2 regions of the Streptomyces sp. NPDC006309 genome follow, and region 1 is predicted to be linked to the other one. Evidence: riboswitches for the same ligand, from Rfam matches in the RefSeq annotation. Region 1 holds a riboswitch; the other holds the start of a gene.

Region 1 (4,163 bases):
CGCCGAGACGTCCGCCGATGGCACCGTTCCGGGCCGTCGGACGGCCCGCCCCGTCCGGTCCGCCGCGCCGGTGGCCGCCGGTGAGACCGCTCCGGGATGTTCGGCCGCCGGACCCGCCCCGTCCGTGGCGCCGGCGGACGCCGGTGCGGTCCCGGCGTCCCCCGTGCCCACCGTTGACGCATGCCTGTGCGAGGACCCCCGACATGCCTGACGAACTCGATCTCCTCCGCCAAGCCAACCCGGTCCCCGCGGACGGTCCCGACTTCGGTGACGGTCCGCTGGACCACCGTGCCGAGCGACAGCTGGAGCGGCTGCTGCACGGGGCCCGGCCGGTGCGCCGCGCCCCCCGCGCCCGGCTGCTGTGGGGCCTGGCCGCCACCGCCGTCGTCCTGGCGACCGCCCTCACCGCGCTGCTCGGCGGGCCGAACACCCAGCCCGCCATCGCCGCGCCCCGCCCGCTGACCGTCCGCGCCCAGTCCACGCCCGTACCGCTGGCGGAACTGGCCGACATGGCCGCCGCTGCCGCCGCCGACGGCTCCCCGCGCCTGCGCAAAGGCACGCACATGCAGTCCTGGAGCCTCGGCATGGCCGACGGCAGGCCGCCCGTCACCCTGCCCGAGGAACGTGTCGTGCGCTGGCGCGCGGACGACAGCCACACCGAGCTGGTCGTGGCGACCGACCCGCGCCGTCCGGGCCGCCCGGTCCTCACCGACGAGGGCGACGACCCGCACCTGGTGGCCGACGGCCACGTCCTGAGCCGGATCACGTATCCGCCGAGCTGGAGCGACGCCCCGCCCGAGGCGCCGCCGCCGCACACCCCGGCCGCCCTGCGCGCCTACCTCGCCGAGACCGTGCACACCGGCTCCCTGGACACCCCCGAACTGTTCGAGGCCGTCGAGGAGTTGCTGGGCCACTGGACGCTGGGCGGCCGCGAGTCCGCGGCACTGGTCCGGGTGCTCGCGGACGCGGAGGGGCTGCGGCCGGCGGGACGGGTGACGGACCGCCTGGGCCGGCCGGGGCAGGCGTACGTGTACGCGGGCGGGGGAGGCCGGCGGATGCTGATCCTCGACCCCCGCACGGGTGCCGTCCTGGGCCTGGAGACCACCTTCACCCGGGACGCCCCCGAGTACGGGGTGAAGGCCGGGGACGTGATGGACTACCGGGTCTGGATGCGCTGACCACCAAAGCCGGCTCCGCGCGGACCCTGCGGGGCCCAAGTGTTCACGCGCCGAGCTGCCGGGCGGCGGCGTCCACGGTCTGTTCCAGCAGTGTGGCGATCGTCATCGGACCGACACCGCCCGGCACCGGCGTGATCAGCGCGGCCCGCTCCACGGCCGAGTCGAAGTCGACGTCGCCGACGTTCCCCGGGTTGTAGCCGGCGTCGATCACGACCGCGCCGGGCTTGATGTCCTGCCCGCGGATCAGCCGCGGCCGGCCGACGGCGGCGACGACGATGTCGGCCTCGCGGACCGCCGCCGACAGGTCCCGGGTGCGCGAGTGGCAGTACGTCACGGTCGCGTCCCGGGCCAGCAGCAGCATGCCCACCGGCTTGCCGAGGATCGCGCTGCGGCCCACCACGACGGCCCGCTTCCCGGCCGGGTCGACGCCGTACTCGTCCAGCAGCCGCAGGATGCCGCCGGGCGTGCAGGAGACGAATCCCGGCAGGCCGAAGCTCATCGTGGCGAACGACGCGAAGGTGACGCCGTCTACGTCCTTCTCCGGCGCGATCGCCTCGAACGCGGCCCGCTCGTCGACGTGATCGCCCACCGGGTGCTGGAGCAGAATGCCGTGCACTCCCGGATCTGCCGACAACTCCCGCAGCTTCGCCACGAGTCCGGCGGTGGTCGTGGCCGCGGGCAGGGCGACGTGGCGGGACTCCACGCCGGCCTCGCGGCACCGGTTCTGCTTCATGCGGACGTACGTGACGGACGCCGGGTCCGCGCCGACCAGCACGGTCGCGAGACACGGCGCGGTGCCGGTGCGTTCGCTGAGTCCGGCGGCCTTCTTCGCGGCGTCCCCGACGATGCGGCGGGCGAGCGCGGTGCCGTCCATGAGGCGGGCCTGGGTCATGCTGCACACTCCTGGGCTGGGATCGACTCTCTCGCCCAGGCGCGCGGCAACCACCACGGACCGCTCCCTGGTGGTACTCCACCTCAGCGCCAGTCACGGCCCGCGTACAGGGTAACCGAGCGTGCGTACGATCCCCGGACCGCTCACCGGGTCCAGACCGCCCGGCAGGCGGCCTGGACCCGCGCGAGCCTCCTCGGGACGCCTGCCGCCGTAGCCGGCCGGCTCCTATTCGTCCCAGGCCTGGACGATGAGCTGGTCGGCGATCTTGCCGTCCCGCAGGGTGACCATCGACTCGGAGAGGACGCGGGTGCCGTCCGCGTACTCGCAGGCCTCGCTGTAGGCGGCGTGCTCGCCCTCCACGACGCAGCGTTCCAGCTTGTGCGTCATGTCGCGGCTGTAGATGTCGTCCAGCAACTCGGCGATCTGGCCCCGGCCGTGCACGACCGTGGGGCTGCTGGGCTGGTGGTTGTGGTCGACGATGCGGATCTCCGCGTCGTCCGTGTAGAGCGACAGAAGGGTGTTCCCGGTGTTGCCCTCTATGGCCCGGCGCAGTGTGCCGGAGTCGAACGAGGACCCCGTCGCGGTGCCCATGGTGACCTCCTTCAGGCGTCCGCGGCCCGACGAGGAGCGGGCCGCACGGACCCCACCTCCGAGACTCCTCCGCCCGGACGGCCACGGCAAGCGCAGCGGCCGGATCCGCCTCACGGGTGAGCGCGGGCCGCCGCCCGTGTCCGGCCGGCGCCCGCACCCGTTGGTGAGGGCATGATCTCAACACGACGCATCGCCGCCGCCGTCGGTCTGGCCGCCGGGATCGCCGGTCTCGCCGTACCGTCGGCGAACGCGGCCGACGCCGGCGCACCGCACGTCGGGAAGCTCAGCGCGCTGTCCACGCTGGACTCGCTCGCCGGCGCCGGCATGCCCGCATCGGAGCAGGGCCGGGTGCCGCGGGTCACCGACCAGATGCAGGCACTGAAGCACCTCAAGGACCTGAACCAGCTCAGCCAGGTGGAACAGGTCCTCGCCCCCGCCGCCCCCGTGCTCGGCCTGGTCTCCGCCATCCACTGATCCTGCCCTGCCCCGAGGGCCGCCCCGCCCGGGGCGGCCCGTGCGCCTGGAAAGATCCACAACCCGCCTCGTGGACCGTCCCGCTGCCGATCGGTGGCGCGTAGGGTCGGCGGCGAAGGTATCCGAAGGAAGGGGCCAGGCCATGGCGCAGGAAGTACGCGGCGTGATCGCACCGGGGAAGGACGAGCCCCTACGGCTCGAGACGATCGTGGTCCCGGACCCGGGACCCGGCGAGGCCGTCGTACGCATCCAGGCCTGCGGGGTCTGTCACACCGATCTGCACTACAAACAGGGCGGCATCTCGGACGACTTCCCCTTCCTGCTCGGCCACGAGGCCGCCGGCGTGGTGGAGTCGGTCGGCGAGGGCGTCACCGACGTCGCCCCCGGTGACTTCGTCATCCTCAACTGGCGTGCCGTGTGCGGGCAGTGCCGGGCCTGTCTGCGCGGCCGACCCTGGTACTGCTTCAACACCCACAACGCGCGGCGGAGGATGACCCTCGCCGCGACCGGACAGGAACTCTCCCCGGCCCTCGGCATCGGCGCGTTCGCCGAGAAGACCCTAGTGGCCGCCGGCCAGTGCACCAAGGTCGACCCGTCCGTCTCCCCGGCGGTCGCCGGGCTGCTGGGCTGCGGGGTGATGGCCGGCATCGGCGCGGCGATCAACACCGGAGGCGTCGGCCGGGGCGACTCGGTCGCCGTCATCGGCTGCGGCGGTGTCGGCGGCGCGGCGATCGCCGGGGCGGACCTGGCCGGCGCGGCGAAGGTCATCGCCGTGGACATCGACGACCGCAAACTGGACAAGGCCCGCACGCTCGGCGCCACCCACACCGTCAACTCCAAGGACACCGACCCGGTCGAGGCGATCCGCGAACTGACCGGCGGCTTCGGCGCCGATGTCGTCATCGAGGCCGTCGGCCGCCCCGAGACCTACCAGCAGGCCTTCTACGCCCGCGACCTCGCCGGCACGGTCGTCCTGGTCGGTGTCCCCACCCCGGAGATGAAACTCGAACTGCCCCTGCTGGACGTCT
Region 2 (4,163 bases), on a different contig from region 1:
GGTGACTCTAGGCGAGCGGAGACGAGGGGGTGCCCGGCGGGCCGCCCGCACCGGTCCCTAGGCTGTCGGCCGAACAGCACGGCGGACGGGGGAGGCACCACCATGGCGGACACACGCCGGCGACTGCGCTCGGGCACGGTCGTCCTGGGCGGCATGGGCCTGCTGGCCGCCGCCCTCACGGCCTGCTCGTCCGAGCCGGACAAGCGCTGCGTCGACCGGGACAGCTACAGCCTCACCAAGGGCTACCGGGTCGTCCCCGACAAGAACTGCAAGACCGGCGTCACGTCACCGAGGACGGGCGCGAGGAAGAAGACCCCCGGGAAGTCCCTCGGGAAGACGGCCGACGCCGCCTGGTACTACGAGGGCGACGAGAAGCACGGCTGGGTCGACGGCGGCTCCTTCACCGCGCCCGGCAAGGGCGGCCGCGGCTCGTCGGACGACGACGGCCACCACGGCACAGGGGTGCACCGCGGCGGCTTCGGCGGCGGCAAGGGCAGCTCCGGCGGCTGACGGGGACACGCGCATGGAACGCCGTACCATCACCCCCCGCCCCGGCTGGCAGCGGACCGTCGAGGCCCAGGGCCTGATCTACCCGCTCACCCGCCACCCCGACGGCTCCCTGCGCCCCTACTGGGACGAGAGCGCCTACTACGCCTTCACCCTGGACGAGGTCGAGGCGCTGGAGGAGACCGTCGGCGAACTCCACCGCATGTGCCTGGCGGCGGCCGGGCACATCGTGGCCGAGGACCGGTTCGCCGACCTGGGCATCACCGACCCGCGCGTGGCCGCGGCCGTCGCCGAGTCCTGGCACCGCCGCGACGAACTCCCGTCCCTCTACGGCCGTTTCGACCTGCGCTACGACGGCACCGGCCCGGCCGAACTGCTGGAGTACAACGCCGACACCCCGACCTCCCTGGTGGAGGCCGCCTCGGCGCAGTGGTTCTGGATGGAGGACCGCTTCCCCGGCGCCGACCAGTGGAACTCCCTGCACGAGCGGCTGGTCGACGCCTGGCGCGCGCAGGCCGCGCTCCTGCCGCCCGGCAGCCCCCTGCACTTCGCGCACTCCTGCGCCGACGAACTCGGCGAGGACCTGATGACGGTCGCCTATCTGAAGGAGACCGCCGAACAGGCCGGTCTCACCACCGACTGGCTCGCCGTGGAGGAGATCGGCTGGGACAGCCTCTCCGGCCGCTTCGTCGACAACCGGCTCGGCTTCATCCGCGCCCTGTTCAAGCTCTACCCCTGGGAGTGGCTCACCACCGACGCCTTCGGCCGGCACGTCCTGGACACCCTCGACAACGGCGGCGGCACCGGCAGCACCCTGTGGATCGAACCCGCCTGGAAGATGCTGCTGAGCAACAAGGCCCTGCTGGCGATCCTGTGGGAGCTGTACCCCGGCCACCCCAGCCTCCTGCCCGCCTACCTGGACGGCCCCCGCGAGCTCGCCGGGTCCGCCGGCTACGTCGCCAAGCCCCTCCTCGGCCGCGAGGGCGAGGGCGTCACCGTGCACGGACCCGGCGCGCCCGCGGCCGTACGGGACGAGCCCTGCTGCTACCAGCGCCTCGCCCCCCTGCCCGCCTTCGACGGCAACCACGTCGTCCTCGGCGCCTGGGTCGTCCGGGACGAGCCGGCCGGCCTCGGCCTGCGCGAGTCCTCGGGCCTGATCACGGACGAGTACGCCCGCTTCCTGCCCCACGTGATCCTCTAGGGTCTTTCGTCCGGACCGGCGCGGATCACGGAGCGACGGTCGGGTGCCGTGCATCGCAGGGCGCCGGGAGGCGGGCATCGACGACGTCGCCGTCGCCGAGAGGACCGGCGCGTCCGCGGCCCCGGTCCGCCGGCGAGCAGGGGGACGGACCTTCCGCTCCGCCGACGGCCACCGGGGGCCGCCCCTCTCGCTCGCATGGTGGACGCGCGCCCGTCCCCGTCCGGCGCGCCGGGTAGGCTGACGAGCGGGCCGTGACTGGCGCGCTGGGATGGGACGGACCATCAGGGAGCGGTCCGAGCCGGAAAGAGTGCCGTGCGCCTGGGCCGAACGTGAACGCTGTACGCACGCCGTCCGGAGGTCCCGATGCCCGAGAATTCCGCCCCCCTCTCCACCGAGTCCACGGCCTTCCGCGCCGCCCTCGACGTGGTCCGCGCCGTCGAGCCGCGCGTCGCCGACGCCATCGGCCAGGAGGTCGCCGACCAGCGCGAGATGCTCAAGCTGATCGCCTCCGAGAACTACGCCTCCCCGGCGACCCTCCTCGCCATGGGCAACTGGTTCAGCGACAAGTACGCCGAGGGCACCGTCGGCCGCCGCTTCTACGCCGGCTGCCGCAACGTCGACACGGTCGAGTCCCTCGCCGCCGAGCACGCCCGCGAACTCTTCGGCGCCCGCCACGCCTACGTCCAGCCGCACTCCGGCATCGACGCCAACCTCGTCGCCTTCTGGGCCGTCCTCGCCGACCGCGTCGAGGCGCCCTTCCTGGAGAAGACCGGCGTCCGCCAGGTCAACGACCTGACCGAGGCCGACTGGGCCGAGCTGCGCCGGGCCTTCGGCAACCAGCGCATGCTGGGCATGTCCCTGGACGCCGGCGGCCACCTCACCCACGGCTTCCGCCCCAACATCTCCGGCAAGATGTTCGACCAGCGCTCCTACGGCACCGACCCGGCCACCGGCCTCATCGACTACGACGCCCTGCGCGCCCAGGCCCGCGAGTTCAAGCCGCTGATCATCGTCGCCGGCTACTCCGCGTACCCCCGGCTGGTGAACTTCCGGCTCATGCGCGAGATCGCCGACGAGGTCGGCGCCACTCTCATGGTCGACATGGCGCACTTCGCCGGCCTCGTGGCCGGCAAGGTCCTCACCGGCGACTTCGACCCGGTCCCGCACGCCCAGATCGTCACCACCACCACCCACAAGTCCCTGCGCGGCCCGCGCGGCGGCATGGTCCTGTGCGACGACTCCCTCAAGGACCAGGTCGACCGGGGCTGCCCGATGGTCCTGGGCGGCCCGCTGCCGCACGTCATGGCCGCCAAGGCCGTCGCCCTGGCCGAGGCCCGCCGGCCGTCCTTCCAGGACTACGCCCAGCGCATCGTGGCCAACTCCCGCGCCCTGGCCGAGGGCCTGATGCGCCGCGGCGCCACCCTGGTCACGGGCGGCACGGACAACCACCTCAACCTGATCGACGTCGCCACCTCCTACGGCCTCACCGGCCGCCAGGCCGAGGCGGCGCTCCTCGACTCGGGCATCGTCACCAACCGCAACGCCATCCCGGCCGACCCGAACGGCGCCTGGTACACCTCCGGCATCCGCGTCGGCACCCCCGCGCTCACCACCCGCGGCCTGGGCACGGCGGAGATGGACGAGGTGGCGGGCCTGATCGACCGCGTCCTGACCACCACCGAGCCGGGCACCACCAAGTCGGGTGCCCCCTCCCGGGCCGCCCACGTCCTGGACGAGAAGGTCGCCGAGGAGATCGCCGGGCGGGCCACCGACCTGGTGGCGGGCTTCCCGCTGTACCCGGAGGTCGACCTGGGCTGAAACGCCCCGGCACCGGCACGGGGAACCGCGCGGCCGGCCCGTCAGGGGCCCGCGGTTCCCCACCGCACCGAAGCTCCCGCACTCTCTGCGAGAATGAATTACATGGCCACTGACCGACCCCGCGTGCTCTCCGGAATCCAGCCCACCGCAGGCTCGTTCCACCTCGGCAACTACCTCGGCGCCGTCCGCCAGTGGGTGGCCCTCCAGGAGTCCCACGACGCGTTCTACATGGTCGTCGACCTGCACGCGATCACGGTGCCGCAGGACCCGGCCGAGCTGCGGGCCAACACCCGCCTCGCCGCCGCACAGCTGCTGGCCGCCGGCCTGGACCCCGACCGCTGCACGCTCTTCGTGCAGAGCCACGTCCCCGAGCACGCCCAGCTGGCCTGGGTCATGAACTGCCTCACCGGCTTCGGCGAGGCCAGCCGGATGACCCAGTTCAAGGACAAGTCCGCCCGGCAGGGCGCCGACCGCGCCTCCGTCGGCCTGTTCACCTACCCGGTCCTCCAGGTCGCCGACATCCTGCTGTACCAGGCGAACGAGGTGCCGGTCGGCGAGGACCAGCGCCAGCACATCGAGCTGACCCGCGACCTCGCCGAGCGGTTCAACGGCCGGTTCGGCGCGACGTTCACCATCC

The links. Region 1 has a riboswitch for ZMP and ZTP ahead of ABZ117_RS21005 (bifunctional 5,10-methylenetetrahydrofolate dehydrogenase/5,10-methenyltetrahydrofolate cyclohydrolase). Riboswitches for the same ligand answer to the same signal wherever they lie in the genome.
Region 2: it holds a riboswitch for ZMP and ZTP, as region 1 does, so the genes downstream of both, ABZ117_RS08125 (glycine hydroxymethyltransferase) here and ABZ117_RS21005 (bifunctional 5,10-methylenetetrahydrofolate dehydrogenase/5,10-methenyltetrahydrofolate cyclohydrolase) in region 1, are expected to answer to the same signal.

What each region holds. Positions count from the first base shown of each region.
Region 1 covers NZ_JBEXRO010000015.1:200,590-204,752, reverse strand. Annotated here, with positions in the region: gene ABZ117_RS21010 (CU044_5270 family protein) at 204-1,178, shown strand; gene ABZ117_RS21005 (bifunctional 5,10-methylenetetrahydrofolate dehydrogenase/5,10-methenyltetrahydrofolate cyclohydrolase) at 1,222-2,070, opposite strand; ZMP/ZTP riboswitch at 2,097-2,177, opposite strand; gene ABZ117_RS21000 (nuclear transport factor 2 family protein) at 2,296-2,661, opposite strand; gene ABZ117_RS20995 (hypothetical protein) at 2,833-3,135, shown strand; gene ABZ117_RS20990 (S-(hydroxymethyl)mycothiol dehydrogenase) at 3,278-4,163, shown strand, end outside.
Region 2 covers NZ_JBEXRO010000004.1:236,476-240,638, reverse strand. Annotated here, with positions in the region: gene ABZ117_RS08135 (hypothetical protein) at 103-510, shown strand; gene ABZ117_RS08130 (glutathionylspermidine synthase family protein) at 524-1,708, shown strand; ZMP/ZTP riboswitch at 1,950-2,039, shown strand; gene ABZ117_RS08125 (glycine hydroxymethyltransferase) at 2,072-3,526, shown strand; gene trpS (tryptophan--tRNA ligase) at 3,629-4,163, shown strand, end outside.